3 regions of the Planococcus sp. SSTMD024 genome follow, and region 3 is predicted to be linked to each of the others. Evidence: riboswitches for the same ligand, from Rfam matches in the RefSeq annotation. Region 3 holds a riboswitch; each other region holds the start of a gene.
What was found. A riboswitch is a leader RNA that binds a small molecule or an ion and turns the genes downstream of it on or off. The one in region 3 is predicted to bind thiamine pyrophosphate.
Positions count from the first base shown of each region.

Region 1: another riboswitch for thiamine pyrophosphate. It lies ahead of thiT (energy-coupled thiamine transporter ThiT); the one in region 3 lies ahead of AB9R92_RS17065 (YkoF family thiamine/hydroxymethylpyrimidine-binding protein).
Region 2: another riboswitch for thiamine pyrophosphate. It lies ahead of AB9R92_RS04160 (ABC transporter substrate-binding protein); the one in region 3 lies ahead of AB9R92_RS17065 (YkoF family thiamine/hydroxymethylpyrimidine-binding protein).

Region 1 is NZ_JBGGNS010000005.1:42,381-52,471, reverse strand. Features, by position in the region: gene AB9R92_RS00935 (beta-class carbonic anhydrase) at 1-523, shown strand, start outside; gene AB9R92_RS00930 (DinB family protein) at 940-1,422, opposite strand; gene AB9R92_RS00925 (GNAT family N-acetyltransferase) at 1,502-2,050, opposite strand; gene AB9R92_RS00920 (M3 family oligoendopeptidase) at 2,052-3,851, opposite strand; gene AB9R92_RS00915 (tryptophan-rich sensory protein) at 4,038-4,778, shown strand; gene map (type I methionyl aminopeptidase) at 4,824-5,576, opposite strand; gene thiT (energy-coupled thiamine transporter ThiT) at 5,736-6,311, opposite strand; TPP riboswitch at 6,412-6,511, opposite strand; gene AB9R92_RS00900 (M20 family metallopeptidase) at 6,651-7,733, shown strand; gene AB9R92_RS00895 (hypothetical protein) at 7,798-7,947, shown strand; gene AB9R92_RS00890 (SGNH/GDSL hydrolase family protein) at 8,008-8,946, opposite strand; gene AB9R92_RS00885 (aminopeptidase) at 8,959-10,091, opposite strand, start outside.
Region 2 is NZ_JBGGNS010000019.1:59,920-70,010, forward strand. Features, by position in the region: gene cls (cardiolipin synthase) at 51-1,505, opposite strand; gene AB9R92_RS04130 (YwaF family protein) at 1,632-2,366, opposite strand; gene AB9R92_RS04135 (alpha/beta fold hydrolase) at 2,715-2,891, shown strand; gene AB9R92_RS04140 (alpha/beta fold hydrolase) at 2,924-3,484, shown strand; gene AB9R92_RS04145 (ABC transporter ATP-binding protein) at 3,578-4,321, opposite strand; gene AB9R92_RS04150 (ABC transporter permease) at 4,314-5,081, opposite strand; gene AB9R92_RS04155 (thiamine-binding protein) at 5,081-5,374, opposite strand; gene AB9R92_RS04160 (ABC transporter substrate-binding protein) at 5,374-6,381, opposite strand; TPP riboswitch at 6,510-6,619, opposite strand; gene AB9R92_RS04165 (putative quinol monooxygenase) at 6,717-7,013, opposite strand; gene AB9R92_RS04170 (MarR family winged helix-turn-helix transcriptional regulator) at 7,044-7,472, opposite strand; gene AB9R92_RS04175 (nitroreductase family protein) at 7,579-8,223, opposite strand; gene AB9R92_RS04180 (GNAT family N-acetyltransferase) at 8,380-8,916, opposite strand; gene AB9R92_RS04185 (hypothetical protein) at 9,009-9,269, opposite strand; gene AB9R92_RS04190 (hypothetical protein) at 9,826-10,091, opposite strand, start outside.
Region 3 is NZ_JBGGNS010000023.1:536,560-546,650, reverse strand. Features, by position in the region: gene AB9R92_RS17075 (protein adenylyltransferase SelO) at 1-575, shown strand, start outside; gene AB9R92_RS17070 (hypothetical protein) at 634-846, opposite strand; TPP riboswitch at 1,029-1,134, shown strand; gene AB9R92_RS17065 (YkoF family thiamine/hydroxymethylpyrimidine-binding protein) at 1,215-1,820, shown strand; gene AB9R92_RS17060 (ECF transporter S component) at 1,813-2,394, shown strand; gene AB9R92_RS17055 (ABC transporter ATP-binding protein) at 2,381-3,817, shown strand; gene AB9R92_RS17050 (energy-coupling factor transporter transmembrane component T family protein) at 3,798-4,550, shown strand; gene AB9R92_RS17045 (sporulation protein) at 4,638-5,093, opposite strand; gene AB9R92_RS17040 (AI-2E family transporter) at 5,125-6,315, opposite strand; gene AB9R92_RS17035 (LCP family protein) at 6,373-7,317, opposite strand; gene msrA (peptide-methionine (S)-S-oxide reductase MsrA) at 7,548-8,078, shown strand; gene AB9R92_RS17025 (hypothetical protein) at 8,238-8,537, shown strand; gene AB9R92_RS17020 (MFS transporter) at 8,521-9,693, opposite strand; gene AB9R92_RS17015 (hypothetical protein) at 9,780-10,013, shown strand.

The DNA of each region.
Region 1 (10,091 bases), on a different contig from region 3:
AAAACGCTATGAGGAATTCATCACCACCAATCTCCCGGATAAACGGATCGTCATCTTGACTTGCATGGATACCCGCCTGCTTGAACTTTTGCCAAAAGCGATGAACTTCAAGAACGGCGACGTGAAAATCGTCAAAAGCGCCGGCGCTGTCATCAACCACCCGTTCGGCGGCATCATGCGCAGCCTGTTTGTGGCGGTATACGAGTTGAAGGCCGATGAGATCTATATTATCGGGCACCACGACTGCGGCATGGCCAAAGTGAAACCGGAAGGCATCATCGAAAAGATGAAAGAGCGCGGCATCGAGGAAAGCACAATCGAACAGATGAAATTCTCAGGCGTCAACCTCGACGAATGGCTGCAAGGCTTCGACAACGTAACCGATAGCGTGCGCCACAGCGTCGATATGGTCCGCCATCACCCATTGATGGATAAAACGGTTCCCGTCCACGGCCTTGTCATCGACCCGAAAACCGGAAAACTCGACGTCGTCATCGACGGCAATAAAGACGAAAACCGCTGAGAAATCTCAGCTTTTTTAAGAGTGCTGATGAAGTCTATGATTCACAATGAATTAAAAAGGAACCACTTTTTCTACAATCAATAATCAATGACCTATCTAAGTATTTGGAGAAGCGTTCGCTCGTAAACCCTTCTGCTCAATAATGCTGCGCATTACTTCGCAAAGATAAGGTCTCACGTAGTTCGGCCTTATCTTTCCTGCGGGAGCAGCGAAGCGACGGGTTTGAGAGACCCCGCCAGGCAATGAATGAGCGAAGCTGTGCTGAGCAAATTCATTTGCGATGCTCGAACGCAGTGAGAGTTGAGCAACGGTTTTAGTGACGAGGAGGCTCGATTCCCGCCCGCGGAGTCGTGCGATTAGCTTCGGAAAATACGACTTCTTAACTTTCTAGACAAGCTAAAAACCGCTGAGAAATCTCAGCGGTTTTCTTTTTGGAAATAAATATAATCAAGCGGGATGCCTGTCTTGCCGAATTGGCGCAATAAAGACGTGATCTGCCCTCTGTGGTAGCTCGCGTGATTGACGACGGTGAAGAGCATTTCTTCGCGGCTGTGGCGGAACTCGTCGCCTTTCATATTGCGGTAATCCAGCTCTTCTTGCCAGCGTTCTTCTGATAGCGAGGCGAAATACAATTCCATCTCCGCATGAAGCAAGAGCAAGGCATTTTTCGCTTTCTCTACCGTATCGACATCGAAGTGTTCAAATTCCGGGCTCTTGACCCCATTCATCCGCTTGAACCAGATCTTTTCGACGCCAATGACATGGGCGACCGTTTCGCGGATCGATGGGAATGAACTTTTGCCCGCTTTTGTGTAATATTCTTCACCTGCGTCTTCCACTAACTGCAGCACCTTTTGGCTGGCCCACTGGTGATAGGCAAATAATTTCTCGGGATTCATCTGGCACCCTCTCCCTTCCTCAATTTTCAAACCATCTCCGCATATCCTTCCACCATCTCAGATAGGCGGCCTTGCCCTTTCAAAAATCCTGTTCGAGCAATGCGTAATAATAATGGTCTTTCCATTCGCCGTTGATGAACAGGAATTGCTTGAGCAAACCTTCTTTTTCAAACCCCGCTTTTTCGAGCACGCGCAGAGAGCCGGCATTATCCGGGGCGACATACGCTTCCACGCGGTGGAGCCGCAATTGTTCAAATCCAAACGCCGTGACCAAGCGGACCGCTTCGCTGGCAATGCCGCGCCTGATATACTCTTCGTCCATGGAGTAGCCGACCAAAGCGCTGAGAAACGGCAAGCGTTTGATGCTGTAAATGGAAATATGGCCAATCAGTTGATTGGTGTCATGTGAGAAAATCCCGAAACTGTATTCCCGATTTTCCCGCGCCTGGTAGATCGATTCGCGGATTTTCTCTCGCTGTACGGCAACCGTGAAATAACTATCGCGATGCCTCGGCTCATAAATCGCCCAATAATCACGGTTCTTCACGAGGATCCGCACCATGTCTTCAGCATCTTCTACGGTGAGTGTGCGCAGATAACACGTTTTCCCTTCAAAAAGCAGATTCATCTTATCCCTCTTCTGCAGTCAATTTGATGAATTCTTCAACATCTTTTGTACACAAGGCAATGCCTTTTTCCCAGAATCCTTTTTCGGTGATGTCCTCCCCGAGATGCTTCATCGCCAATTGTTCTGTACTCATAACCGCTGTATCACGGAGCAAGGCCATATATTTCTCTTCAAACCCTTCTCCTTCTTCTAGCGCTTTCGCGTAAACGCTGAGCGAGAACAAGTAGCCGAATGTGTACGGGAAATTGTAGAACGGCACATCGGTGATATAGAAATGCAATTTGGAGGCCCAGAAATGCGGATGCCCTTCGGATAAACTACCGGCAAACGCTTCCTCTTGGGCCTGTTCCATCAATTCATTCAAGCGGCTTGCCGGAACCACGCCGTTCTTGCGCTCTTCGTAGAATCTCGTCTCGAATAGGAAACGGGCATGGATGTTCATGAAAAATGCCACGCTGCGCTGGATCTTGTCTTCTAGCAAAGAGATTTTCTCTTCTTTGGTCACAGCGTTCTTGACCGCTGCGTCCGCGACGATCATTTCCGCGAACGTCGATGCCGTCTCAGCGACGTTCATCGCATAGCTGCGGTTCAAATCATGCATCGGGCGCAGCGCATGCGTATGGAAAGCATGCCCCAATTCATGGGCCAATGTCGCGACATTGGACATCGATCCGCTATAGGTCATGAAGATGCGCGATTCGCCGCTTTTCGGGAGCGAAGTGCAAAAGCCGCCCGGCATCTTGTGCGCGCGGTCTTCCGCTTCCACCCAGCCATTTTCCAGTGCATGGCGGGAGAATTTCTCCAGTTCCGGGCCGAATTTCCCGAAATGGCGGATGATGAACTCCGACCCTTGCCCGTAATCGAACGACTGGGAGTTTTCCACGACCGGCGCGTCGACATCGTACCAGGCGAGCTGGTCTTTGCCGAGCAATTGCGCCTTTCGCACCAAGTAATCCGCAAACGGTGTTTTATGTTCGCTGATGGCCTGCCACATGACGTCCAAAGTTTCCTGTTTCATGCGGTTCATCTGCAACGGCTCTTCAAGCACATTGTCGACGCCGCGCTTGTTATACATCTGCAGCCGGAATCCTGCGAGAGAGTTCAAGGTCTTCGCAAACAGCTCTTCTTTTTCGCCCCAGGCCGCTTCCAGCTTGTCATACGCTTCCTTGCGCACTTTGCCATTTTGGTGGGAGCTTAAATTATTCGCCTGACCCACAGACAGCGTCTTCTCTTCCCCGTCCACATTCACTTGGACCGATACAGAAGCAATCAGCAAATCGTATAATTCGCTCCACGCGTGATAGCCATCGATGCCGAGCGATGTGATGAGCCCTTCCTCTTGCTCTGACAGCAGGCGTTTCGCTTCTTTGCGCCATTCGTCCAAGACAAATGCGAATTCCTTCAAGTCTTCAGTCGAAAGCAGCTCTGCCCAGACGTTGGGGTCCGTCTCCATGAGCGCCTGCTTGAATTTCAAGAAAGCGCTTTGGAACCTGGAGCGCATCAATGCATGTTCACTTTGCAGCAATGCCGCTTTTTTGTCTTCGGTGTTTTGTGCCATCAAGCAGCCGATAAACGCCCCTGCTTGGCGGATATCCACCGATACATCACTCGTCTGTTCCAAAAACGCCGCCACCTGCTGCGCATCGGCTGCTCGCTTCGGCACATCGAACGTCGCAGCGGCTTGTTCGAAATCGGCCAGCTTATCACCTGTCGCGCCCAGATGCGTTCTCAATTCAGCTGAATCGCTCCCCCCTGAAAATAAACTGTCGAGCTCCCATACTTCCGGATATGTATTTGTCATCTTTTTTCCCCCTGCAGTCACGAATTTTCAAAATACATTAATAAGTATAACATCTCCCTTCACGGAACGGGAACGGCGACTGCCTGCCACTTTTCACGATATCGCCATTTTTCAAAAACTTCCTGCACTTTCTTGTTGGTCGTGCGGGCTGGCGAGTTTATACTGATATTTGAGGAGGGATTTCATATGATTCGCGTACTGCTGATGACCTTGGCATTTATCGCCGTCGTCACCATGAATGCCTTGGCGAATATACTGCCGATCAACGGTCAGACTACCGGTGAAATCTCCGACCGTGTGCCGGTTCTCTTTACGCCGGCCGGTTATGCATTTTCCATCTGGTCCGTTATATATATTTTATTGGCTATCTGGATTATCGGCTTTTGGCTGCGCTTGAAAAAAGGAGTGCACCCTTCAGCAAAAGTCTCAATGTATTTCATCTTGAGCGCTGTTTTCAATATCGCTTGGCTGCTTTGCTGGCATTATGAGTTCTTTATTTGGTCGATTGTTTCAATGATTGCCTATCTATTGTCACTGATCGCTTTGTACTTGGAATATGGAAACGACGAACGGGGCTTTACGGAACGTTTGCCGATCTCCGTCAACCTTGGCTGGATCAGTGTCGCGACCATCGCCAATATTAGCTATGTTTTGACTTTCTACAGTTGGAGCGGCTGGGGGCTGAGCGATCAATTGTGGACGGTCATCATGCTGACGGTTGCGACCGCATTGGCGCTTCACATACGCTTCCACCATTCAGACATTCCACTGACTTTGGTGTTCATCTGGGCATTCGTCGCGATCGCCGTCCGCCACGGCATGGACGAGATGCTGGTCAGTACGGCAGCTCTATTCCTGAGCGGCGTTTTACTGACCGGCATTCTGTTGATCAAGAAAAAGCCGGCAAAAACGGGTATGACGCTATAAAAAAACAACCATCGACTGATGGTTGTTTTTTTGTATTCGATGATTTTATTTTTCGAGTTTCGTCAGCAAAATCGGTTCGCCTTTTGTGACAAGTACGGTATGTTCGATCTGTGCGACGAGCGATTGGTCCGGCGTGATAAAGGTCCAGCCATCGCCTGATTCGATGATATGCTCGGCCTTTTGGGAAATAAACGGCTCGACTGCGAGCACCATGCCTTCTTTCAAGATCGTCGTTTCCCATGCATCGTAATAATTAAGGATATATTGCGGTGCTTCATGAAGCGATTTCCCAACGCCATGCCCGGTCAAGTTCTTGATGACGAACAAACCTTGGTCTTTCGCTTCGCGTTCGACTGCTTTGCCGATCTGGTTCAGTTTGGCGCCGGCTTTCACTTTCATCATGGCGCGTTCGAATGCGGATTCCGCCGCTTGGCAAAGCTTTTCTTTCGCTTCGTGCCCTTCTCCGACCACGAATGAAATGCCGGTGTCCGCGAAATACTCCCCAAATGATCCGGACACGTCAATATTGACGATATCGCCGTCATTGATAACGCGCTTACCTGGAATCCCGTGCGCTACTTCTTCGTTGACACTAATGCACGTATAGCCTGGGAAATCATATTCCGATTTCGGAGCAGAGACCCCGCCCCATTCCTTGAATAGGCGGCCCCCAAGTTCATCGAGTTCTTTCGTCGTGATGCCGGGCTTCACGGCCGCTTTCATCGTTTCGCGGATTTCCGCCACCATCTGTCCGGCTTTTTTCAAACCTTCAATATCTTTTTCATTAGTCGCTATCATACTGACCCTTCTTTCAAACTATTCTATTTGAGCATTATAACATAGAATAAGCCGCTCTCGCCTCTCATACCTTTTGAGAATTCCCATAAATAACCAATAAAAAGCACTCATTATTTTCTTTATCCACTTAAAAAACCGCCTAGCTATAGGCGGTTTTGATCATGCATCCGGCTGTGTCAGCCGCGGCGCTGTAATGAACAGCAACGAGCAGACAATTGCCGCAACGATTGCAACGGGAATCATATAGGTGGCGTTATAGACCGCCGAATAGATGAAGACGTTACCTTCCGCAAACATGCCGAAGAACAGGATGCCCGTAATAACGTGAATCACATAACGGAGAAACGAACCGATCAAGACGCCAAGTGCGACCATGGCAATGATTTTCCCGGTCTTTCTCGCCTGTACGGCCTCCAGGTAACGGTCGCGCACAATCGCCGCGAACCCGACAACGCCATACGCCAGCAAATAATCCAAGATGACTTGCATGACGACAAAGCCGAACGATAGCGGCGCAACCGAGATGAACCCCGTGACGATCTGCAGCAAGCCCACCAACAGCCCCGTGACGACACCGGCTGCGACGCCCCTCCGGAATGCCATCAACACAATCGGTATCATGACCAAGCTGACCGATCCCCCTTGCGGCATGCGAAAGGCGATAAAATCCAATACAAAGCCGAGAGCTGCAAAAATCGCAATTTCGACCATTAACAATACACGTTTATTTCTCATTCAAACTGCCTCCTTTTGGATTTGCACATCACCAGAAGGGCCGTTTTTACACAGAACTATAAAGAAAACGGCGCCAGGATAGATCCTGGCGCCGCTTGGGCCGGTTTTCCATCCACATCCCTGCGCAAGCATTAACTTGCAGGTTCGAAGGGTAAGAACTTAATCGTTCACTCTCAGCCAAAGCTCCCCTTGTGGTGTATACAATTATTCCGCTATTATGTGTATTGTACACAACGCGCACTTCGCATGCAAGGCTGTTTCAACCAAACGGATTAGGGTAGTTAGAAACTAGCAAACTTTGTGGAAGGTGGTGGAGGCAGTTTGAAAACTGCCGGATCAATGATTGATTTATTGAAGGATTTAATAAAAATCGAAAGCGATACGAAAGAAGGGGCGAACGAAGCGCTGCTGTTCTGCTCTGCCTGGCTCAAAGCGAAAGGCGAAGAAGTGGAAGTCCATGATAATGACGGCTACCTTATGCTGACAGCAGCCAAAGGCCAAGGCGCTGAAAAGATCATCTGGAACGGCCATGTCGACGTCGTGCCGGGCCATAAAGAACAATTTTCCCCTATCGAAGAAGGCGACAAACTGTATGGCCGCGGTTCGGCCGACATGAAAGCGGGAGTCGCTGCGATGATGCAGGCATTTGTTGAACTCGACGCCTCTGAATTGCCGCGCGAAGTGCATTTGCATATTGTCACCGACGAAGAAATCGGCGGGCGCAATACATCGAAATGGCTCGTCGACCAGGGCCATTACGGCGATTTCGTTATTTGCGGCGAGCCGACCCATTTGAAGATCGGCTTGCAATCGAAAGGCATCTTACGAATGGATTTGACGTTCAAAGGCAAACCGGCACACGGCTCGCGCCCATGGGAAGGCATCAACGCCATCGAATCGGCGATGAAATTCCATGCCGGCATGAACGATTTGCCGTTCCGCAAAGAATCGACCGAATACTACGAGGAGCCTTCTGTCAACCTGCCGATCATCAACGCAGGCGACCGTTATAATGTCGTGCCGGAAATCTGCACAATGTCCTACGATATCCGCTTCATGCCCGGACAGGACAAAGACGAGATCGTCCGCCAGATGAAACAACTGGCGGAGAAACTCGACGTCGACATGGAATATAAAGCGAGCGGTTCGACCCCTGCCTTGACGACGACGGACGACCATCCGTACATCCGGACCTTGATGAAGGCGGTCGAAACGACGCTTTCGGAAAAGCCGGTGCTGTTCGGCCAGCACGGTGCTGCCGACACCCGTTACTATGCCGAAAAAATCGGCGGGCAAGGCGCCATCGAGTTCGGGCCGAGTGGAGACGACTGGCACGGCAATGCTGAATACGTCTCTATTTCAAGCGTTCAGTCCTATAAGGATATTTTGATCGCGCACGCCACCGCCCCGACAGATGTTTAATAAGAGCTGAAAACGGGAAAACTCTACTAAACCTCAATACGAAAAAATGAATGGAGCGATAAATATGGCTATTGGAAGACTTGTCCGATCTGCGATTAAATATGGGCCGATTGCATACCCAATCATCCGCAAAGTGATGAATAACCGCAAAAAGAACAACGCAAACAATGAAAACGATGCACGCAACCGCAGCGACTCACGAAAAAGCCGCTGAACGATAAAAGCCCGAGAAAATAATCCATTTTCTCGGGCTTTTTTTATTTGACTTGAACTTCTAAATGAGTGGCAATGCCTGGCGAATCGCCAGATAATCAAGTTTTTCGCCTTGAAATGCCTTGGCGGCAGACTCATCCCCTGAAGCATCTTCCGTAGCAGGCGATTCTTCCGCTTCATCCGCTTCATCTGTCGACTCTTCCTGTTCCTGCATTTGCTGGATTTCCTCGAAAGTTACAGGCGCCGGTTCCGGAAGCTCTGCATCCTCCACTTCAAACCCTTCCCCGTAATGCTCAAAGAAAGCGTTTGCCATCTCCTGATAGCCCTCCACATTCGGATGGACGTCACCGGAATTCGGGACGAGTTCGACCGCATCCTCACCGAAACGGTCGGCTACATCGACAAATGTCGCGCCGGCCTGTTCCGCTTCCTGCTTGAGAATGGCGTTTAATTGTTCCAGCTGCCCCGCCGTTCCTTGTTTTTGGCTGTCCCTGGCGTGCGGATAAGCAAAATAATAGCCCATGACATAGATATCCGCTGTCGGCGCAAGCTCTCCCAGTTCAGCCAGAATCGTTTCGACATTTTCACGCGCTGCATTCAATGCGTAATCTGCCTGGATCTCTTCAAAACTCAAAGCGCCTTCAGCGGCATTTGCTTGCACGAGGCGCAACAAATCATTCGCGCCGGCAGACACCGTGATGACGTTCGCCGAGCCCAGCAGCTCTTTTGCTTCATCCGACTCGATGCTTTCCAGGACATCGCTTGTAGTGAATCCAGGAAATGCCAAGTCTTTCGAATAGAACGCCAGTGGCTGGTTGCGTGTCAATTCCTGCGCAATCAAATCTGAATAGCCGCTGTCGATTGACCGGTTCGGCGTCTGGCCTGCCGCCAGTGAATCGCCAATCGCCACATAAGCGGCAGGTATTTGCGGCTCTGCAGATACCGGGTTTCCAGCCATTAGCAAAAGCCCTGCCGCCACCGCACTCATCGTCTTTTTCATATGCTCACCTCGTTAGAATGCCCAATTTCCTTTACGGAAAATTGCTTCGGTTTTGCCGTCTTCCGTAATGCCGTCAATATCCATCTCGCTCGAGCCAATCATGAAATCTTCATGGACAATCGATGTATTCAATCCGTAATCTTTTAATTGCCCGCGCTCTAAGTCTTTTCCGCCTTCGAGGCAAGTTGGGTAGGAATCGCCGATAGCCAAATGGTTTGATGCGTTTTCGTCAAATAAGGTGTTATAGAATAAGGTGCCGGAAGCCGAAATCGGCGATTCAACCGGCACAAGCGCCACTTCCCCAAGATACGCGGCACCTTCGTCGGCTGAAATCAATTCATCCAGCAGTTCCTGCCCGACTTCTGCCTGCGCTTTTGTAATACGGCCGCTTTCAAAGTCCAACGTGAAGCCATCGATGATATTGCCTTGGTAAACGAGCGGCTTCGTATTGCGCACGGTGCCTTCGACTTCCAATTTAGCCGGCACGGTATACACTTCTTCAGTCGGCATATTGGCGATGAACGGCACATTGTCTGGTGTGCGGGAAGCGCCGCTCATCCAAATATGGCCATCTGGCAAGCCGATCGTCAAATCGGTTCCTGGCGCACGGTAATGCAATTTTCGGTAGCGCCGTTCGTTCAATGCGGCCGCCCGCCGTTCCAGGTTGGCGATGTGTTCGTGCCACAATGCGACTGCGTCACCGTCTCCGATGCGCACGGTCTGAAAAATCGCTTGCCATAAAGCGGCCATCTGGTCCTGTTCGTCCGGGAACACTTTTTGTGCCCATTTTTCGGAAGGGATCGCGACGATCGACCAAGCGATCTTATCGGATCCGACAGCCTGGCGATAGCGTTCCAATGCCTTTCCAGCGGATTTTTGGGCATCGCTCAGCCGTTTTGCCGGAATGCCGGTCAGCAAGTCCGGGTCTTCTGCGTCAATCCATAAGAATGCGCCTTTTTGGTCGATGATGGCGTCGCGCTGTTTGACGACCCAATCCGGAAATTCATGGAACGCGGCGTCTGGCGCCAATTCGTAATGCGTCCGCGTTACTGATGGATCCGAGAACGCGACGTGGACTTGCTTGGCCCCGGCCTCATAGGCTTTCTCGACGACCAAACGCGTGAATTCCACGGTATCGGTTGTCG
Region 2 (10,091 bases), on a different contig from region 3:
AAAATGGTTCCAGCTTTTTCGTATACTATTTATCATCTAGCTATCTCAACTTATAAGATTGGGCTCAGCAGGCGGGCAAAACCTTCGCGCAGCTTGATGGTCCAGTCGCGCTGTGCGTAGAGCTCTTTCGTCAATTTGCGGCAATCGGCTGTATCCGATTCGAACAAAGACTCGAGTTCCAGCGCAATCCGGCGGTTGAACACGAGCGTATTGATTTCGAAATTCAAGCGGAAGCTGCGGGCGTCCAAGTTGGTGGTCCCGACAGTAGAAATTTCGCCATCCACGGTCATCGTCTTGGCGTGCAAAAAGCCGCGATCGTATAGGTAGACGTCCGCTCCGTAATCGAGCAGTTCGCCGAGAAACGACCAGGAGCCCCACATGACAAAAGGGTGGTCGGGCTTGCCTGGAATCATGATATGCATTTTGACACCGCTCAGCAAGGCCATTTTACAAGCGTCCATAAAACTTTTATCTGGAATGAAATACGGCGTCTGGATGTAGATTTCACGCTTTGCCGATGAGATCATTTTAATCATCATGTTTTTCAAATGCTCAGTCTCGGAATTTGGGCCGCTCGTGACGATTTGCATCGGCGAATAATGCTTGATTTGGTGAGGCGGAAAACAAAAGATGTCGTCTCGGTTCTTGTACTGATTGGCGTAGTTCCAATCCAAGACAAAACGGTCCTGGATGTGATGGACGACATCCCCTTCTATGCGCAAATGAACATCGCGCCAATAGCCGAATTTCTCCACTTCGCCTAAATATTCCGTGCCGACGTTGAACCCGCCGATATAGCCGACTTTGCCGTCGATGATGCACACTTTCCGGTGGTTTCGGTTATTGATGCGAAAATTGATGATGCCCAATTTGGATGGGAAAAAGATTTCCACTTCGCCCCCGTGCTCGATCAATTCCTTGAAATCCGAATGCTTTAAGCTTTTTGACCCAACCGCATCGTAGAGGAGCCGGACTTTGACCCCCGCCTTGGCGCGCTCGAGCAAGGCATCGAACAGCCGCTGTCCGAGTGCGTCCCGCTGAATGATGTAGTATTGGACATTGACCTCCTCTTGCGCGTTGCCGATATCTTCGATCATGGTATCGAATTTCTCGTTTCCTTCAGAGAAGATCCGCGTGTCGTTGTAAAAGCTGACGAGCGACTTGGAAGATTGCAAATTCATGGTCAGCAACTGCTCATATTTGTTCAGCAGCTTTTCATCGTACTCCTCTTCCCCTGCCTTTATGCGCTGGACTTGAGAATCAACTTGGCGCGCGTAATAGGATTGTTCGTCTTCGGATAAGTTGTAGAAGTTGTTGGTTGTCAAATGCCTGCCAAAAAACAAATAGACAATAAATCCGAGAATCGGCAAGAAAAACAAAATCAATAGCCATGCCCAAGTAGCCCCTGCGTCCCGCCGTTCATTGAAGATGATGACAAGCGCTAGCACGATATTCAACAACAATAAAGAGTTCAATGTCCAGCTCAGTACAACTACCCAATCCATTCCCGCCACCCCTTTCGCTGTGTCCCCTCTTATTCTCTAAATATGCAAATAGTCCTCTATTGAAAAACGAAATAGCTGCCTGAGACGGAATCAGTTCTGTTCCTGGCAGCTCGTTCCTAGTAGCATTCAGTTTTCTTCAGGCCCAGTTTTCATAAAGAGCCAGCGGAATATGCCGTATTGAGCCGCAAATAAGAAAAAAGCAGTTAGGCATAAATTGACATAATACAAAACCCCATCCCCGAAAAAATCCAAAGGCGAGACGGTAGCCGGCCGCTGCGACAAGTAAAGATAATTCGAGCCAGTCTGTGGATTGACCCAAAAGCCGATGAGTGCGGCATAGGCTAGCAGGAGGCCGTAGACCGATAACACCGAACGCCATGTAAGTGCGCTTGGCATAGCCAAAGCCAAAAACAGGCATGCCCACGCGATGGCTGTATGATGGACAAAGAATTTCCAAAACCGGTAATGTTGGTAATCATAAGGCATATCCGGTGTCACCAGTGCCAGTGCGGCCGGGACGATGCCGATGAAAAACGACACACGGATCCAAAATTGCTGCAAAGTCACTAACCCGACCATGGCAGTGACAGAAGCGACGCCGCATAAATGAAGCGGCATATAGCGATTGAAGCTCCAATAATCGTGGCTGATGGCCCAATATTGATAGGACATTTCAGAGATGAACAGGACAAGAAACAACAGCCAGCGCAATTGCTGGAACAAGGCGTCTTTAGCGGCTAAATTATCCCTCAAAAGGACCAGGCAAAGGAACCCTGTCAAAGCGATTGCCAATACCACTAGATGGCTTATGGAAAAAAGCTCGAACGGATAATCGGATCTTGCACCAAACCAGGTGTCCATCGCTGCCCCTCCCGAGAAGTATTGTGATGATATTTTATCATTTTTCTCATCCACTGGAATTCACTTTCCGTAGTTTTGACTAGCTTTATTTTCAAGTTTGTAGGCAAACTACAATCCAAGCGCCTGGTTCCAATTTCGTTCGGGTATTCGAAAGTTTTTCAGTGTTTCTGTAAAACGATAAAAACTTCGAAAGTGGGGAATGATAAAAGCAATATGTCGTCTTTTACGTTTTATAACCCTGCTGCGCTATTTGGTCACTTCAAAGCTACCCTAGAAGTCTGCCTTAGTTTTGGGATATGAACCATTTGGCCGGTTGGTTTTAAACAATGAAACAGAGGGGTGTCCAATATGATCGCTTACTCAGAGTCCACGTTTACTGAAGCGGAGCCCATACTCTTCATCCACGGGCTTGGCGCAAGCAGTTGGATGTGGTGGCAACAAGAACACGCATTTTCCGATCGCCAATTAATTATGGTCGATTTGCCTGGACATGGAAAAGTGCCACTATACCTTGGGTCAGTTTAGCGGATAGTGCCGAACAAATTGCCCATCAAGTTATTAAGAGTCGAGCTGTCCATGTAGTGGGACTTTCTTTAGGAGGGCATGTCGCCTTGGAATTGGCTAAGCATTTCCCTGATAAAGTACTCACCCTCTTCATTAGCGGCATTACTGTCCAGCCGTTGCGTTACGGATTTTTATTGAAACTGCAATCACGCGCTGTGCAGCGGAACATTCACAATACATCGCATCTCGAAAAGCAGGCCCGTGAACATTACCGCCTGCCTCCTGAAAAGATCCCTGAATTCATCTCCAATTATCAACTGCTAACGCGCGAGACATATGAAGCCATATTTAAGGAAATCATTCGGTTCCGCCTCGACGCATCGTACAGTTCTTTTCGCAAGCCCGTCCTGTTTGCAGCTGGAGAGCACGAGTCGCGCGCGGTAATCGCTTCGGTTAACATGGCTCCTGTTGTTATGCCGAATGCTGTCGGCATGTTAATCACAAATGCTCGACATGATTGGCCCGTTCAGCAAGCTACGAAATTCAATCGCCTGTTGAGAAAATGGCTGACGGGAAACCTGGATGAACAGAAGGACTTGCTCTTCCCTGATTAAGTACAGAGGAATACTGGCGAAATAACAATAATCGTTGAAGCGGAAGAGGGACCATAAAAGGCCATCGAGGTTTCTCGACAGCCTGCATCGCTACTATTTTGTTACACCTTCCTGCAATACTTTATAAATCCGTCTCTTGTAGTCTAAAAATTCTTCTGTCAACGTGATGTCTTGTGCTCTCGGCCTCTCGAAACCCACTGTAAACTCAGCAACAACATGCGCAGGTTTTTCCGACAACACGAGGATGCGGTCTGCGAGAAACAGCGCTTCTTCTATATTATGGGTGACGAAGAGAATCGCGCGTTTATTGTGCTGCCAAATGTCAAGCAGCCATTTCTGCATTTCCGAACGGGTGAATTCGTCGAGAGCTGAAAACGGTTCGTCCAGCAAGATGAGCGGCTGCGGGCTCAACAGGCTGCGGATAAAGGCGGCGCGTTGTTTCATGCCGCCCGACAATTGGTGCGGATAGGATTGCTCGTATCCTGCGAGCCCTGCTTTCTCCATCATTTGCACTCCCGCTTGCTGATCTTTGTGTCCTGCCAGTTCAGCTCCCAACAAAACATTGTCCAGCACGGTGCGCCACGGGAGCAATGACGGGCTTTGCGGCATATAGCTGACAGAGCCTTTTTGGCCGTTGATGTTCTCGCCTCCCAACAGGATCGCTCCCGCATCCGGTTCGTAAAGCCCGCCGATCAAATGAAACAACGTGCTTTTGCCGCTGCCGGAAGGGCCGAGCACGGCGACAAATTCATCTTCTGCTATCTTCAATGAAAGCTCCTTTAGCACGTCGGTCCCGTCAAAGCTTTTCGATAAGTGCTCAATCGCCAATTCAGCCATTCGGATTCCCTCCCCCACTCGTTTTCCAGCGGATGACCCGCTTTTCGAGTAACACGATCGCCGCAAAAAACAGCATACTTAAACACATGATCAACAGGATCGCGACAAATACTTGCGTCGTCCGGAACGACGACGAGGCGAGCGTCATATAGACGCCGATGCCTTCCTGCGCACCAAGCCACTCCGATATGACGGCGCCCATGACGCTATAGGTCGCCGCGATTTTCAAGCCTGAGAAAATCGACGGCATCGCATGCGGCCATTCAAGCTTCCAAAAAATCTGGCGCCTATTGGCTCCTGCCATTTTCATATAGTGCAGCAATTCGCCGCTCGTTTGCCTGAATCCATCGAGCGCCGCGATGGTGATCGGGAAAAAGCATACGAGAATGATGATAATGAGTTTTGGCAGCCAGCCAAAGCCGAACCAAATGACCAACAGCGGCGCCAACACGATGATCGGAATGTTTTGCGATAATATCAGCAAAGGGTAAAAAGTCTCCCGCAGTTTCGGCACGAGATGAAGGAGCATCGCGACGCCGAGCCCGATCGCCGATCCGATGAAAAAGCCGAGAACCGATAAACGGATCGTCGCAATCAGATGCCCGCTGTAGTTTGGCCAACTATTTACCGCTTCCAGCCCGATTTGATAAGGGGTCGGCAATAGCCAGTCCGGCACTTCAAACAGCGGCACCAGCATTTGCCAGATAATCAATAAAAGGATGAGGACCAGAACCGGTCTCCATCCTTTTCGCACAAACATCACGGCCGGTATTTCTCCGTCAATTTATCCATCGACGCGCCGCTCGGCTGATACAGCACTTTGATTTGGGAGATAACGTTCGAACTGCCGCCTTCGATCATCGCCTCGTTCATTTCTTCGACGATTGAAAACAACTGCTCCAGATCCCCTTCCATCGTCGTCTCCAGTGGATTGACTTGGTATGGGACACCTGACTTCTCGATGACGGCGATTGCTTTGTCCACATATGGAATGACGTCTTCTCCGTTTTTCGTTTTCGGGATGATTTGAATACTTAGTAATGCATTGGCCATTAGTTTTCCTCCTCCGGTAAAAATTCATTGGTATATGCCTGCTCGACGTCCAGTTCTTCATCCAGCAAGCCATTGTCGAACATCCAGTCAGCGTAATCCGCCCACACTTGCTCTTGTTGTTCGCCGAATTTCACGGCATCGTCCTGATATTTCGGCGATAGCCATTCCTGGCTCGCTTTCACCAGTTCCGGGTCCAAATCCGGTACCGACTCGATCAGGATGTCCGCTGCTTGTTCCGGCTCATTGATGGCGAATTCGTAGCCTTGCGATACCGCTTTGGTGAATGCCCGAACCGTTTCCGGATCTTCTGCGATCATGTTTTCATTGGTCATCAGGATCGGGGTGTAATAGTCCAGTTGGTCCGAGTAGTCCGTCAAATACTGCATGTTCAATTCATCGCCGCGCAGCTCGGCTTCAATGCCTGTCCAGCCATAGTAAATCCACGCAAAATCGATGTCGCGCTCGACGGCCGTGAAGAAATCGCTATTGCCGATATTGACGATGTCGACATTTTCCACATCGGCCCCGTCTTGCTCCATGATGGACCCAAGCACCGCTTTTTCGACCGGAGCTCCCCAGCCGCCGTAGGTTTTCCCTTCGTAATCGCCAGGCGACTCGATGGCTTTGGCTTTCGGTGATGCGAATCCGGAGGTGTTGTGCTGGATAATCGCCGCGATCGAGACGATCGGGATGCCCTGCACTCTCGCTTCCGTCAAGCTTTCCTGTGCCCCGATGCCGAATTCCGCCTGGTTGGAGGCGACCAATTGATTGGCACCTGCTTCTCCCGGCAAGATGATTTCGACATCGAGCCCTTGCTCTTCAAAATAGCCCTTTTTCTGTGCCACATACAAGCCGGTGTGGTTGGTGTTCGGCGTCCAATCCAAGACCATCGTCACTTCTTGTAATTCCTGTTGCTCATTCGCCACATCGCTCCCCGGATTTTCCGCTTCTTCTGTGCATGCCGCCATCAGCAATACCGGTGCGATGGCAATCGTCCATTTTTTCATCTTGTTTCCCCCTCTGAATTAACTCATAAAAAATGATTACAGGAGCTGAATCAGGGGACATATCCAATTGGGGATACCAAAAAGCGCCCAAGGTTATGGAAACCTTGGGCGCATATCATCGCAGAATAGACCGATTTGAATATGTTCCCTCCGCTGGTATTAGCCAGTTCAGGTTCCAAGGGTCAATATCTCACGGATATTCTCTCAATCGGCAACACCGATTCCCCCACATGTGTTTTATGAAATTAGCATTTGTCTTTCAATGTCTATCTTGTCACAGTTGACAGATTAGTTCAAGCATTGTCTGAAATCTCGTTTGTATAAACAAGATTTCCTTACAGTTGGACAGCTTCACCGCTATAGACTTTGAGTTCCATCGGCGCGCTCATGAACCCGGCCGCTTTTTTGGAGAATGCCGTGAAATGCTCACTCGAGTTATGGGCTTCGATCGCCTGTGCATCTTTCCATACTTCAACCATCATGAAATGGCCTTCCTGCTCGACCGATTTCACCAAATCGTATTGAATATTGCCTGGTTCTTTACGCGATGCTTCAATCAGAATTTTGCTTTCGTTTAAAAAGGCTTGCTCTTGGTCCGGTTTCACTTGCAAATGCGCGTGGATAATCAACATTTCATTTCGCCATCCTTTTATTTATATTTATTAATATTCAATGATATTGTCTTGCATGCGCTGGAGCATGTCGCTAAGCGCATCCACTTCCTCAGACGTGAAATCGTGGAGCAATTGTTTGACGAAGCCCGTATTTTCATTCCGGTATTCGACAATGCGCTCGCGGCCTTCCTCGGTCAGGCTGACAAAGATTACGCGGTTATCCTCTGGATTTCTGCGCTTCGTAACCATGCCGCTCGCTTCCAGCTGCTTTAAATGGCGCGTAATCGCGGCGCCGTCGATATTGACTAACTTTTGAAGCGTCGACTGGTTGATTTCGTCCACTTTATACAGTTGGGACAATAATTCATAGCGCGACGCACTGATACCCGTGCAGCGCTCGAACTTCGGGCTGATTTGATTGGTCAGGCCCTTAAACTGGTGCAGCACTTGTTCCTGCTTTGAAAATGAACACGGCATTGAAAGACCTCCTAAATGATCGATGAAGTCAATTGATAGCTGTGCCCACTATTCATTGACCAGTCAAATATAATACATACATCCCGAATACTCAAGGTCGGCTGGCTTAGCTCCAGGTCGTGGTCGTCTCGACCGGCAAGCGGTACGACTGGAAGCCTTCGCTCGCGGCTTTGCCAATCGTGAGAAGCATGACTGGCACATAACGCTCTTTGTCCAGGCCGAACGTTTCAGCGATTTTTTCCTTGTCGTAGCCGCCGATCGGGTTGGTGTCGTAGCCGAATGCACGGGCAACGAGCATCAATTGCATGGATACAAGCCCTGAGTCCAATAGCACGATGTCTTTCATCTGCTCATTGGACATGCCTTCATACAAAGGTTTGAAGTAGCCGACTTGGAATTCTTTCACTTCTTCTGGCATATAACCGAGTTCTACGGCTTTTCCGTAAATCTCTTCTGCGTACTCGATGTTTTTGAGGTCGCCGAATACGGCGATGACAGCTGACGCACTCATTACTTTTTCCAAGTTGAAAGATGCCAGCGGCGCAAGCTTTTCTTTTCCTTCTGCGCTGTCGATAACAACAAAACGCCAAGGCTGCATATTGATGGAAGAAGGTGCTTTGGATGCCTGTTCCAGAATTTCGGTCATTTCCTCACGGCTGATTTTCACGGTTGGGTCGTATTGCTTGATGGAACGGCGCCCATTGACGATTTCATTGAAATCATTGGTTTTTTTGTTTTGTAATGTGTTCATCTTGATTGCTCCTTTTTCTATCCTAATGGTTTGGAGAGATATTAATTGACCCCTCATTAATTGATGCCTCACACAATATAAACCCGTTACAGGAAAAATGCAACCAGAAAGTTTCACAGCGGTTCGGAACAAAAAAAGAAAGGCTTCTGCAGCCTTTCATGCTTTTGCCTTTTGATAATCGCTTCGAATAATTGCCATGATGATTTCGTCTGAAAACGCCCCGTTGTAATGGAGCGCTTCCCGCAAGACCCCTTCTCTTTTGAAGCCGTTCTTTTCATAAGCGCGTATGCCCCGCTCATTATGGCTGAACACTTCCAATTGCAGGCGGTTGAGTTTCAACTCATCAAATACAAATTTCAGCACGAGCGCCATCGCTTCTGTTCCATATCCTTTGCCTGTCAATTGCATCGCATTCATGGTGATCCTGAACCCCGCACTCTGGTTGTCTAGATCAATATCCAACACTGACAGCTCACCGATCAATTGATCCATTGCGTTCAAGCAAATCGTGAAATCGTAGCGCGCTTCATCCTTCTGTATCTGTTCAATATGTTTTTGGATTTGCTCAAGCGAAAACCTGGCTTTTGTTCCGGTCATGTAGCGGATTTCTTCGTCTTTGGTATGATTCAAGAAAAGCGGTGCATCTTCTGCCACTACTGGCCTCAAGTATATCCGTTCAGTGATTAGTTTCATGGTTGCCCCCAATTTAATACACTTAATATCTCATACTTACTATAATAAGTTTTCACGGAAATTCAGAGCGTAATTGAACGATTTAACACTAATTACATTGGTTTCTTGTGCAATTTTATATACGGTACAGTAAAAGTAATCGAAGAAAGCAAAAGAAAATAAACGCCAAGGAACATAGGAATATATGTATAGGCATCAATCAAATTGCCCGATGTTCCCCAGGACGCAGCTCCATAAGGTCTTGATATTGCAATAGCAAAAGAGTCTCCGTTAAAAGCAACGATTAAGGAGATAAGTGCTGTACAGAAAAAGACGATCGATAGAGCAAATGATTTTAATAAACGAATAACCATAGTTGATTCTCCTTAAGTATTTTTATCAACCCACCTATAAAACCAAGACAAACGACATCATTGAAATCTCTAAGCCGATTTCAATACTGAAAGTAGAAGTAAACTATAGATATGCCATCAAAAAATGTAGGTATTTTCTTAAATTGAGCTCTATTCGTCAACAGCTGTATACATTATACTTTCCATGCTAATTTGATTTCCCTGATTTTATTTCATCAAATTCAGCCCATCCGATATACACTATGCCACTTATTAGTGAAACAATACTCAAGGTATGCAAAGAAGTGCCTGTGTAAGACAAAAGTATATCGAAGAACTCTGTATCCCACGATGTAGCGGCGCTTCCAAATATAGCAGCACTTATGTATTTTGCAGAAAACAACATTGCAGCAATAAAGATGAAAGTTGTTCCAGTTCCTCTCCGACTCAATCTAAATACCCCCTTATCTACTAAATTTTAGTATATATCCGTGTCCATTATATGTATATAAAAATTTTATTGATAACACGGATTCGATACATATTACAAAAACTATTAATCCAGGCGTCATCAAATTCACCACTCAAACCTACGAACATCAACAGGAAGTACTTTGTCTAGAAACGCTATTTGTTCTGCGTTTAACTCGTAACCGATCAATTCAACTCCATAATGTTCAGAAGAAAACACTGGCTCGCCTTGTCTTTCTAGAAATACAGAGAACCATTTCAGCCTGCCTCTTGCATCAAGAGAACGCGTAAGAATGAATTCTTTCGCTTTTTCATTTAATTGCCCACTTGCAATAAGCAACTGGCCATCATCATCACGTTCTGCATTCGGCA
Region 3 (10,091 bases):
GGTGGAATTTAGCGCGTTTTGCAGAATCCTTGTTCCCCCTCTTGGATGATCGTCCTGAAGAAGAAGCTCTTTCTTCTCTACAGGCAGCACTTGAGGAATACGTCAGTTTGCAAAAGCAGCTGTATTTGGCAGGCATGCGCGAAAAACTCGGCTTGTTTACCGAAATGCCAGAAGATGAACAATTGATCGAGGCATTGCTGGAAGTGATGCAGGAAAAGCAAGCGGATTATACCAACACGTTCCGTTCCTTGACCTTCGAAGCAGTTGAAGAGCCTCAACTGGCAAACGACCCTGCTTTTAAATCCTGGAACAACCGCTATAAAGCCCGCCAGCGAAAAGAAGGCCGCTCAGCACAAGAAATCCAGGAATTGATGAAAAACCGAAATCCGGCTGTCATCCCGCGCAATCACCGCGTCGAAGCGGCACTGGAAGCCGCAACGCAAGGTGATTACGAAGTGATGGAAAAGCTTCTGGATATCCTTCGCAATCCATATGCCCATTCCGAAGAGCAGCAGCCCTATACGGCCGCTCCGCCGCCTTCAACGCCTCCGTACCAGACCTATTGCGGAACATAAAAAAATCCCCAGCCTTTTCATCGGCAGGGGATTTTCTCTATTGCGCTGGTCGGTACAATCACTGTCCGTCAGTGACTTCAGTGACGCTGACCATTTTGACTTCGTCCATCTTGAATTGGTAATACGTATCGTTATCGCCGATAAATTCGCGGAAATCATCCGCATCCAAACCGCTGACCGCTTGTTTCGGGGTATCGGCTTCGACGGTGCTGACCGCTTCGACGCCTGCGCCGAAATGGTAAACGACGCGGAATTTTTTGGTTGATGCCATAATTATTGGATTCCTCCTCAAATGCTTGTCTGCTTTAGGTTTACCCGATTTTTTAGGGAGTATTCACCTTAGCCATCATTTTCTCATTCCTGCTAAAAATAATGGAATCCCTTTACTTGGGAAAGCATTTGATCTACACTTTAGCCATCGGGAAAACCCGACACTTAAAACCGCATACCGTTTTTCTGCACTGGGGGTGCATATTTTTGCTGAGATGAGAGCTTTCGCTCCGATCCCTTATGACTCGATCAGGTTAGGACCTGCGTGAGGAAGTGCGGTGACTTTCCGACATGACTACGAAATATGGAATAGTGGCTGCATCTTCACGGATGCGGCTTTTTTGTGCATATTTTTAGGAGGGATTCCATATGGAACCATATTCATGCGGCACCAGCCCGATTGTCGGATTTCGCTTTTCCTTGCATCCGATGAGCGGCAATTTCATCAACATTATCAAAGGCGCGTTAAAGGACACCGATACATCCAATGTCTGGATGCAAACCGATGATGTCTCCACCGTCATCCGCGGCAAACAACAGCATGTCTTCAATGTCGCAAAGGCGCTCACTCTTCATGCGGCGAAGACACAGGAACATATCGCCCTGTCCGGCACCTTTTCAGCTGGATGCCCAGGAGATACTGCGGGAGATGCGTATTTGGACGCACCCGATAAACAGGCAAACGAAGACGGCAGCAAGCAATATGTTTCCTCCCAATTCGCGCTTTACCCAATGAACAACCCCGGCTATATGGATGTCATCTACCGCGAAGTGGAACGTGCGAAAGAGTTCGGCGTATGGAACGATTCCATGCATTATGCTAGCGGCATCCACGGAGATATTCATGAGGTCTTTTCTTTTTACGAAACGAGCTTTTCCAGCGCGCGTTCCGATCGATACCCCCACCTCGTGATGACTATATCCATGAGCATCAACAGTCCATCACACAAAACAGGCGGTGAAGATCGTGCTTAGAGAATGGAAACTGAAAGAAATTGTCCTCATGTCATTATTTGGCGTCGTGTTCGGCATTGTCTACCTGCTATTTTTGCACATCGGCAACTTATGGGCAGGCGTCATCGGGCCGCTCGCCTATGAGTGGATGTTCGGCATTTGGTTTATTGTGTCCATCATTTCGATGTACATCATCAGGAAACCCGGTGCCGCTTTTTTGCCAGAAACCTTGGCCGCTGCCATCGAAGTGATGCTTGGCAATGCGATCGGCCCAAGGCTTATCCTCTCAGGCATCATCCAAGGGCTTGGGGCAGAAGCAGCGTTTGCACTGACACGCTATCGGCATTTCCATATCGGTATCTTGATGCTTGCTGGTGCAGGCGCAGGAGTTTTCAGTTTCGTTTACGGCTATTTCCTATCGGGCTATGCTGCCTTGGATCCTTCTTTTGTTGCCTTGATGTTCACGCTGCGCGTAGCGAGCGGGGCGATCATTGCCGGCATTGGCGGCAAGTACATCGCTGATGCGCTACTTGCAACCGGGTCACTCCGGGGCTATGCCATCACGAAGGCGGAAAAAGGCGATGTCCGTGCCTAATCCGATTTATCAATTGGACGACGTCAGCTTCCGCTTCCCCGAGTCGGCACAGCCAACTTTGCATTCTATTACGCTGGCGATCCATCCACAAGAACGCGTGGTCATTACAGGGCCAAGCGGATGCGGGAAGTCCACGCTACTCTATGTGCTGAACCGGTTGTATCCGCATAATTGCGACGGAGAAGTTTCTGGAAATGTCCGGATCTTCGGCCGTGCATCACAAGAATATGAACCTGGTGAAGCTAACCGGAAAGTCGCAACGGTTTTTCAAGATCCCGACAGCCAATTTTGCATGCCGACGGTCGAAGAAGAACTGGCGTTCACTTTGGAAAATCTTCAAGTGCCCCGGGAAGAGATGCCAAAACGCATCGACCGGATTTTGCGCATGACGGGGCTGGACAATATGCGCGATGGCGTCATTCAAACTTTCTCAGGCGGGATGAAACAACGCATCGCTACAGCTTGTGCCTTGATTATGGAGCCCGACTGCTTGTTGCTCGATGAACCGCTCGCCCATCTCGATCCGCTGACGGCGAAAGAGTTTGTCGCTTGGCTGGATCAATTGCAACAGGAGCGCGGTCTTGCGGTCGTCGCCGTGGAACATAAGCTGGAACTGTGGGATGAATTTTTCGACCGGGAGATTAGCCTTTCAGAAAACGGCGCCATCCTGAAAGACCAAGCTTACACCAAATGGAATGCGCCTTTCCTGCCGAAACGCGAGACGGCCAAACAGCCAAAAGTCTTGTTTGAGGCAAAGGATGTATCCATTATACAAGCTTCAAAATCTTTGCTGCGCGGTGCCGGCTTGCAGCTTTATGCGGGTGAAGTGATGGTCATTGCAGGTCCGAACGGAAGCGGGAAATCAACTTTGCTGAAAGCTTTATGCGGCATCATGAAACGCGATAGCGGGACGATTTCGGGAGAGTTTGCCGGATTTGTCCCACAATCGCCCGAGCAGCTGTTTCTGTCGAAGACTGTAGAAGAGGAATTGTCGTATTCCGGAAATTCCTCTTCTCACGATGTGAAAAATCTGCTCGAGGCGCTTTCTTTGGAACCTATTGCTCATGCCCATCCTTTTTCCGTGAGCCATGGCCAAAAGCGCCGTGTGGCTATCGGCGCGATGCTAGCCGACCGCCGCCAAGTCCTGCTGCTAGATGAGCCGACAGCAGGGCAAGACCTCAAGGCATTGAGGGAGCTCCATCACCAAATCACTTGCCGGGCCCAAGACGGCTGTGCATTGGTCGTGGTGACGCACGATATGAATTTTGCCATGAGCATAGCGGATACGATCTGCCTGATGCGAGACGGCAGATTATCCGATCCGCTTGAACCACAAGAGCTTTTTTCAAGCCCTGCCCTGCTGGCAGAGCACCGCCTATATTGGCCGGAAAAGGAGAAATGCTATGCGACGTCTTTTACATGAAATGAACCCCAGCTTGAAATTTCTTGCTGTCACAGCATGTATGCTGGCGCTCGCGTTTTTTTTCAACCCTTGGACACCATTGATGTTTTTTTTAGGCATCGTATTGATGCAATTGCTGTTTAGCCAAACCAATTGGAAACTTTGGTTACTCGTTATGCTGCCTTTTGTAATCGGCGCATTCGGTTATTTCTGGACTACCTTGGTGTTCGGCGTGTCTGGCGATGGCCCTGTGTTATGGACAATCGGCATGATCGAAATAACCGCTCAAAAATGGGAGCATGCCTGGTCATTGTCGTTACGCGTCCTGGCGTTTTCAAGCATTTCGTTATTGTTTGCCTTCACGACTGATCCGGTCCGTTTTATCCAAAGCTTGATGCAACAGGGAAAACTGTCTCCAAAACTTGCTTTCAGTGTGCTGATCAGCTATCAATTCCTTCCAGTTATAAAAACGGAATTTGAGCAGTTGCGGCAAGCTCACCGCCTCAGGGGTCCGGGAGCGAAACCTACGCCATTCAAACGAATAACAGCCTTGCGCCGCCTGCTCATCCCCCTGCTTGCCGGTGCTGTCAGAAAAGCCGAGCGCGCCGCCTTCGCGATGGAAGCGCGGGCATTTACCGGCGCAGCAAGGTCTCATTACAGGGAAATTAAGCTTGGGCACAAGGATTATGCATTGCTTGGCATGTTTCTATTTGTGCTGGCCATAAGTTGCAGCGCTGTTTTTGGACATAACTAAACGACACCCCCGCAGTTGGATCGTTCACTGCAGGGGTGTCGTTTTAGTTAACATAATAAAATTATTTAAATTTAGTGGTGGAAGTTATCAGCTGTCAATCTTGCCGTATGTGATTTCGTCCTCATCCTGTACATCGAAGCCGTTTTTCACGTGGACAATGGTCCGTAAAATCAACTTGGCATTCACGTTCTCCAGCACCCATCGCTCATCCGGGACTATTTCAAATTGCTGCATGACGGTGTTCTTCGATTTTACCGATCCGGCAAATTCCAAGCTTTGCTTGGCAACTGGCGTTTCATAGAAATCGAAATCGCTGTCTTCCCGGTAATCTTCCACTAAGCGAATCACTTGCAGTTCAATATAATCGATTTCCTGATCGCCGCCTCCCCCGTCCAAGTAAACCGTGCCGTTCAAGGTTTCGCCTTCTTCAAGATGCGGCCTTTCCACTACCGTGTCCACTTTGACCGAACCGATGCCGATCGAAGATAAAAAGTCTTTGAATTTCATAAAAATCTCTACCCCCAAAATTTGATAATTCTCCATACCACTTTTTCCTTGCCCGTAAACTGCAGCCCTAAAGCTCGGTGTAATCGTATTGTTTGTCCAAATCTGTCTCATACCGGTTATAACGCCGTTTGAACAGCTTGTACAGATGGCTGACGATGACCCGCAGCAGCGCATACATCGGGATGCCCAGTATGACCCCAACGACGCCAAATAAGGAACCAGCCGTCAACAAGACAAAAATGATCGTTACCGGATGGATGTACATCGTCTTGCCCATCACTTGCGGGGAAATCAAATTGCCTTCCACCAGCTGGACGACGGTCCACACAATCGCGAGCTTCACGAGCATGAACGGCGAGGTAACGAGTGCAATGATCGCAGCGGGCGTAATCGCGATTGCTGGGCCAATATAAGGAACGATACTGGTCACCATCGCCAGCGCGCCGAGCAAAAGCGCATAATCCATGCCGATGATCAGAAAGCCGATATAGACCATTACGCCAATGCAGAAAGCGACAATGAGCTGGCCTTGGATATAAGCCCCCAGTTGCTTGTCTGCGTCCTTTAAAACTTCTCTTGTATCACCCCGAAATCTTGGCGGCAGCAACTTCAGGAAATAGCCTGGAAGCTTATCGCCATCCTTCAATAGGTAAAACAGGATGAACGGCACGATGACAATCGACAGGATAACCCCCGTAATGGTCGAAATCCAGCTCGTGACGCGCGTGATGATGCCCGTCACAGTCGCTTGCAGTGTATCCGCGATGCTGGCCGGCAAGGTGGCGATCAAGGCTTCGATATTGAAGCTTGAATCCCGGTAATAATCACCGACTAAAGAATTGCGCAAGAATTGGTCAATATTGTTCAATAAGCGCATGAAATAATCCGGAAATTCCTCGATCAAGTTCTGGAACTGTTCCCTTAAAAATGGAAACACCAGGACGCTCAGCAAAGTCAAGAGCCCGATGCCCCCTAGGAAGATAATGAGAATGCCCCAGATTCTTGGAATTTTAAAACGTTCCAGAAGACGCAATACCGGCCGCAGCAAGTAATACAAAATAAGAGCCAGGACGACCGGCAAGACAACCGTTTTCATGAACACATTGAGCGGATTGAAGATAAACGATACTTCCCTGAAGATGAACACGACAAGCCCGATCAAGATCAAAATTAATAGGGTGAAGAGCGTATTCCTGCCGCCGAGAAAGCGAATATAGTTGGTAGCGAAAAACGGTGGTCTATTGTCATCTGGCGGCATGGCGATCCCCTTCTTTGTATAGGCTTCTACCTGTAGTTTAGCATATTATCTGACAAATTAGTCGAGTGGCTGGGACAAAAATTCTTCCAGCGCACGGCGGTTTTGCTCTATATCGATTTCAAGAACCGAGCCGGCTTGCGGGTAATTTGCATAGCTGTATCCGCCTTCCACCGGAATCGTCAAGCGTTCGATTTCGCCGCTGCCACCGGTACCAAGTTGTGTCGCCAACTTGATTTGGTCGACCAAAGGCATATCGGTCTGCACATAGCCTTGTGCCGCTCCTGCAAGCTTCGGCAGTTTCGGGATCGACGACACGCTGATCAATTCATCTTTTAAGGCAGCGATCACTTGCTGCTGGCGGCGGACACGGCCAAAGTCGCCTTCATTATCCGACCGGAAGCGCGCATAGCCGAGCAGTTCTTGTCCGTTCAACTGCTGGACTCCCGGAGATAAGGTCACCCCGATCTTCTCGGACATCTCTTTTTCAACATCGATTTCCACACCGCCTGGCGCTGCGATATCGACGAGCGTTTCAAAACTCTTGAAATCGACAAGTGCATAATTATGGATTTCGACACCGAACATCTCACGCAAAGTCGACGCCAGCAAGTCGACACCGCCCAAATAATACGCGGTATTCAATTTATAGGATTGATAGCCCGGAATATCTGCATAAATATCACGCATGAACGACGTGATCTTCACTTCATTGTTTTCACGGTCATGGGTCACCATCATCATCGTGTCCGTACGGGACTGCTCTTCCCCACGCGAATCCACCCCGAGCACGAGGATATTCTGGTACCCGCTATTGTCTTCGTCTCCTGAAAATGGTTCCGGTTCAATCTCCGTTTCGCCGGCTATGTTTTGCCCTTGTTGGTATTGGATAAAAAAATAGATTCCTGCGCCGAGCAATAAAATGATCAATAATAAGAAAAGTTTGCCTCTCGGGCGGAACCGTTTCCGTTTTCTTCTCTGCCTCGTTTCGTATTGTTCTTCCATGATGTTTACATTCCTTTCTGAGCTGTAGCAATTGATTAGACGCATATGAATGAAGACAGGTTTCCCTTCAATACGTTTTTATTGTCTGTGCTTGGCTGGAGTGGTAAAATTCTTCTTATTCTCAGGCGCTATTTTCCATCTCTGACCGAACATCCAGCCGGCTCATGTCCAAAGCTGGGTGTCCGGATGGAGGGTGGCTGCCAGTTTAATAGATAGAGGGAGGCAATCCGATGTTTGAAAAAGCGACATTCGCTGGCGGCTGTTTTTGGTGCATGGTCAAGCCCTTCGATCAATTCGATGGCATTGAATCTGTGGTTTCTGGATATACAGGCGGCCATTTGGCGAATCCTTCATATGAGCAAGTAAAAAGCGGCCATTCCGGCCATTTGGAAGCAGTCGAAATTACCTTTGACCCTGCGGTATTTCCGTACAAGCAATTACTGGATATTTTTTGGCAGCAAATCGACCCAACCGACAATGACGGACAGTTCCAAGACCGCGGGGCTTCCTATCGCCCGGCCATCTTTGTCCACAATGAAGCGCAGCGGCAAATGGCGCTTGCTTCCAGAAAACAGCTCGACGCAAGCGGCCGTTTCGATAAGCCGGTCATCACTGAGATTCAAGATGCGGAACCTTTCTATCCGGCAGAAGAATATCACCAGGATTTTTACCTGAAAAATCCCGAACATTATGCACAGGACCGCGCCGAATCCGGGCGCGATGAATTTTTGACTGCTGCGTGGAAGAAAGCCGACGCTTGATGCGCCGGCTTTTTCTAGTTGTGTAAAACCGTGAGCACCGCTTTGCCATTTCTGCTCTCCACAAGGTTTCTATATTTTTTATTGACAGATTATTCACTTAGTTTAAAATCAGGATACGCGGGTCTTCCCGCCACACTGCGTTAAACAGGAGGCATCATTATGCAATGGCTCAGCACATTGGACATCTTTTTCGTGCAATTGATCCTTTTTCCGCCGATTGTCATTCTGCTTGGCGTCTCATCCGCTATCCTAGCCAGCCGGATATTCATCGGCCCTCTCATCACGCTCGTTTCAGCGCTTGAACTGAATTATTGGTATTTCTCAACGATCCTTCCGGAGGCGGATATCCCTCCGATGATGATTGCTTCATGGGCCATTCTGTTCCCGCTTTTGTCGCTATATTTTTCATGGCTGGCGCTCGCCCCGCCCCATAAGCAAACCATCAAGGCTTTCGATTGAGCAAATAAGCAAACATGATCATGAAAAAGACGAATGCCAGGAACAGCCACAAAGTGATATCGTGGTTTCCTGTCTGGTCATAAACCACTCCGATGACAAAAGGCATGAATGCCGAAATCAAATAACCGCCGGATTGGGTCATTGCAGCCCAACTGTTCGCTTCGTCAGCTGAATCCGTGGCATCGAGGGGCAAAAGCAAAGCAATCGGAAACAAGCCGCCAAGCGCCACGCCGATCGAGGCGGCAGCGAGCCACACCGCCCAGGTTCCCGCTAGCATCAATAACAGGATGCCGGCAGTCCCGAACGCAAGCACAGCCACTACCCATAGGAAACGATTCGGATAACGGCTGAATAACAGCGGGATGGAAATATTGCAGACGATCTGTACCGCTGTCATGATCGTGACGACCGCGCCAGCTGACAAGACGCTTAAGCCTTTATCGATCGCAATAGGCGCAAGCCATGTCAGCATCGAGAAAAAGAAGGCTGATTGGAAACCGAAAAACAGCAGCATATACCAAGCTTTCAAGTTTTTCCACGGGCTGACGCTAATCGGCACGGGACCGTCCGGCGCCTTTTGCACTTGTGCCTTCGTCTCAGGCATCCTCAGCCACATGATGAGGGCAACAACCGCCAAGCCTGACCAGACCGCAAGCCCCGCCGGCCACCCGGATGCAGCATAGACAACGCTCGTGAGCCCTGCGGCAAGTGTCGCACCGAGCCCCATGCCGAATGAATAGACCCCAATCAAGGAAGCGGTCCGGTTTGGGAAATCCCGTTTGATCATCGCTGACAGCATTGGCCCGATGATTGCGATGGCGATGCCGATGAAAAATGAACTGAGCAATAAATTGAAATAACTTGGCCAAAAGCCACGCCCTAAAGTAAAGACGCCGATGACGGCCAGTAAAAAGCCGATGGAACGCTTCAAGCCGAACCGGCGGTTGAAGATGATGGCAAACGGCGCGAACAGCCCCATGCACAGCACAGGTACAGCGGTCAATAAACTGACTTGCCCATTGGTCAGCCCGAGATCGGAACGAATCGGCTCGAGCATCGGGCCGATCGAAGAAATGGCCGGCCGCAAATTGAGCGCCACTAAAAGGATGGCGAAAATGACACCGGTCAAGGCCGCTTTTTTCCTGTCTTCCCTCATATTTCCTCTCTCCTTCTCCTTCAGCACCAAACTTGTGTTCCTGCTGCCGCTTACCTTAAAATAAGATTGGAAAGGCGGGGTGCTGGATGAAGCTCATAAATTGGAGCTACGCAAAACGATACAACATTAAAGCCACGTTTGATGAATTTCCGCACGTCGTCGTGCTGTTCCGCCAGATCGGCGGCTATTACTTTATTTTCTCGATGAAAGGCCTGACGCCGGAACATGTTCCGGGCAGGCGCGAATATGTACAGATGGAATACCTTTTGAATAAGGAACTCGGCCAATTGGATGCTTATCTCCGCAGAAAAAACCGATAACGTTTATCCTTTATTAGTTTAGCCGACAAGGGCTTTGAACGCTACCGGTTTCGGGCGGATTCGTGTTATACTATTCAT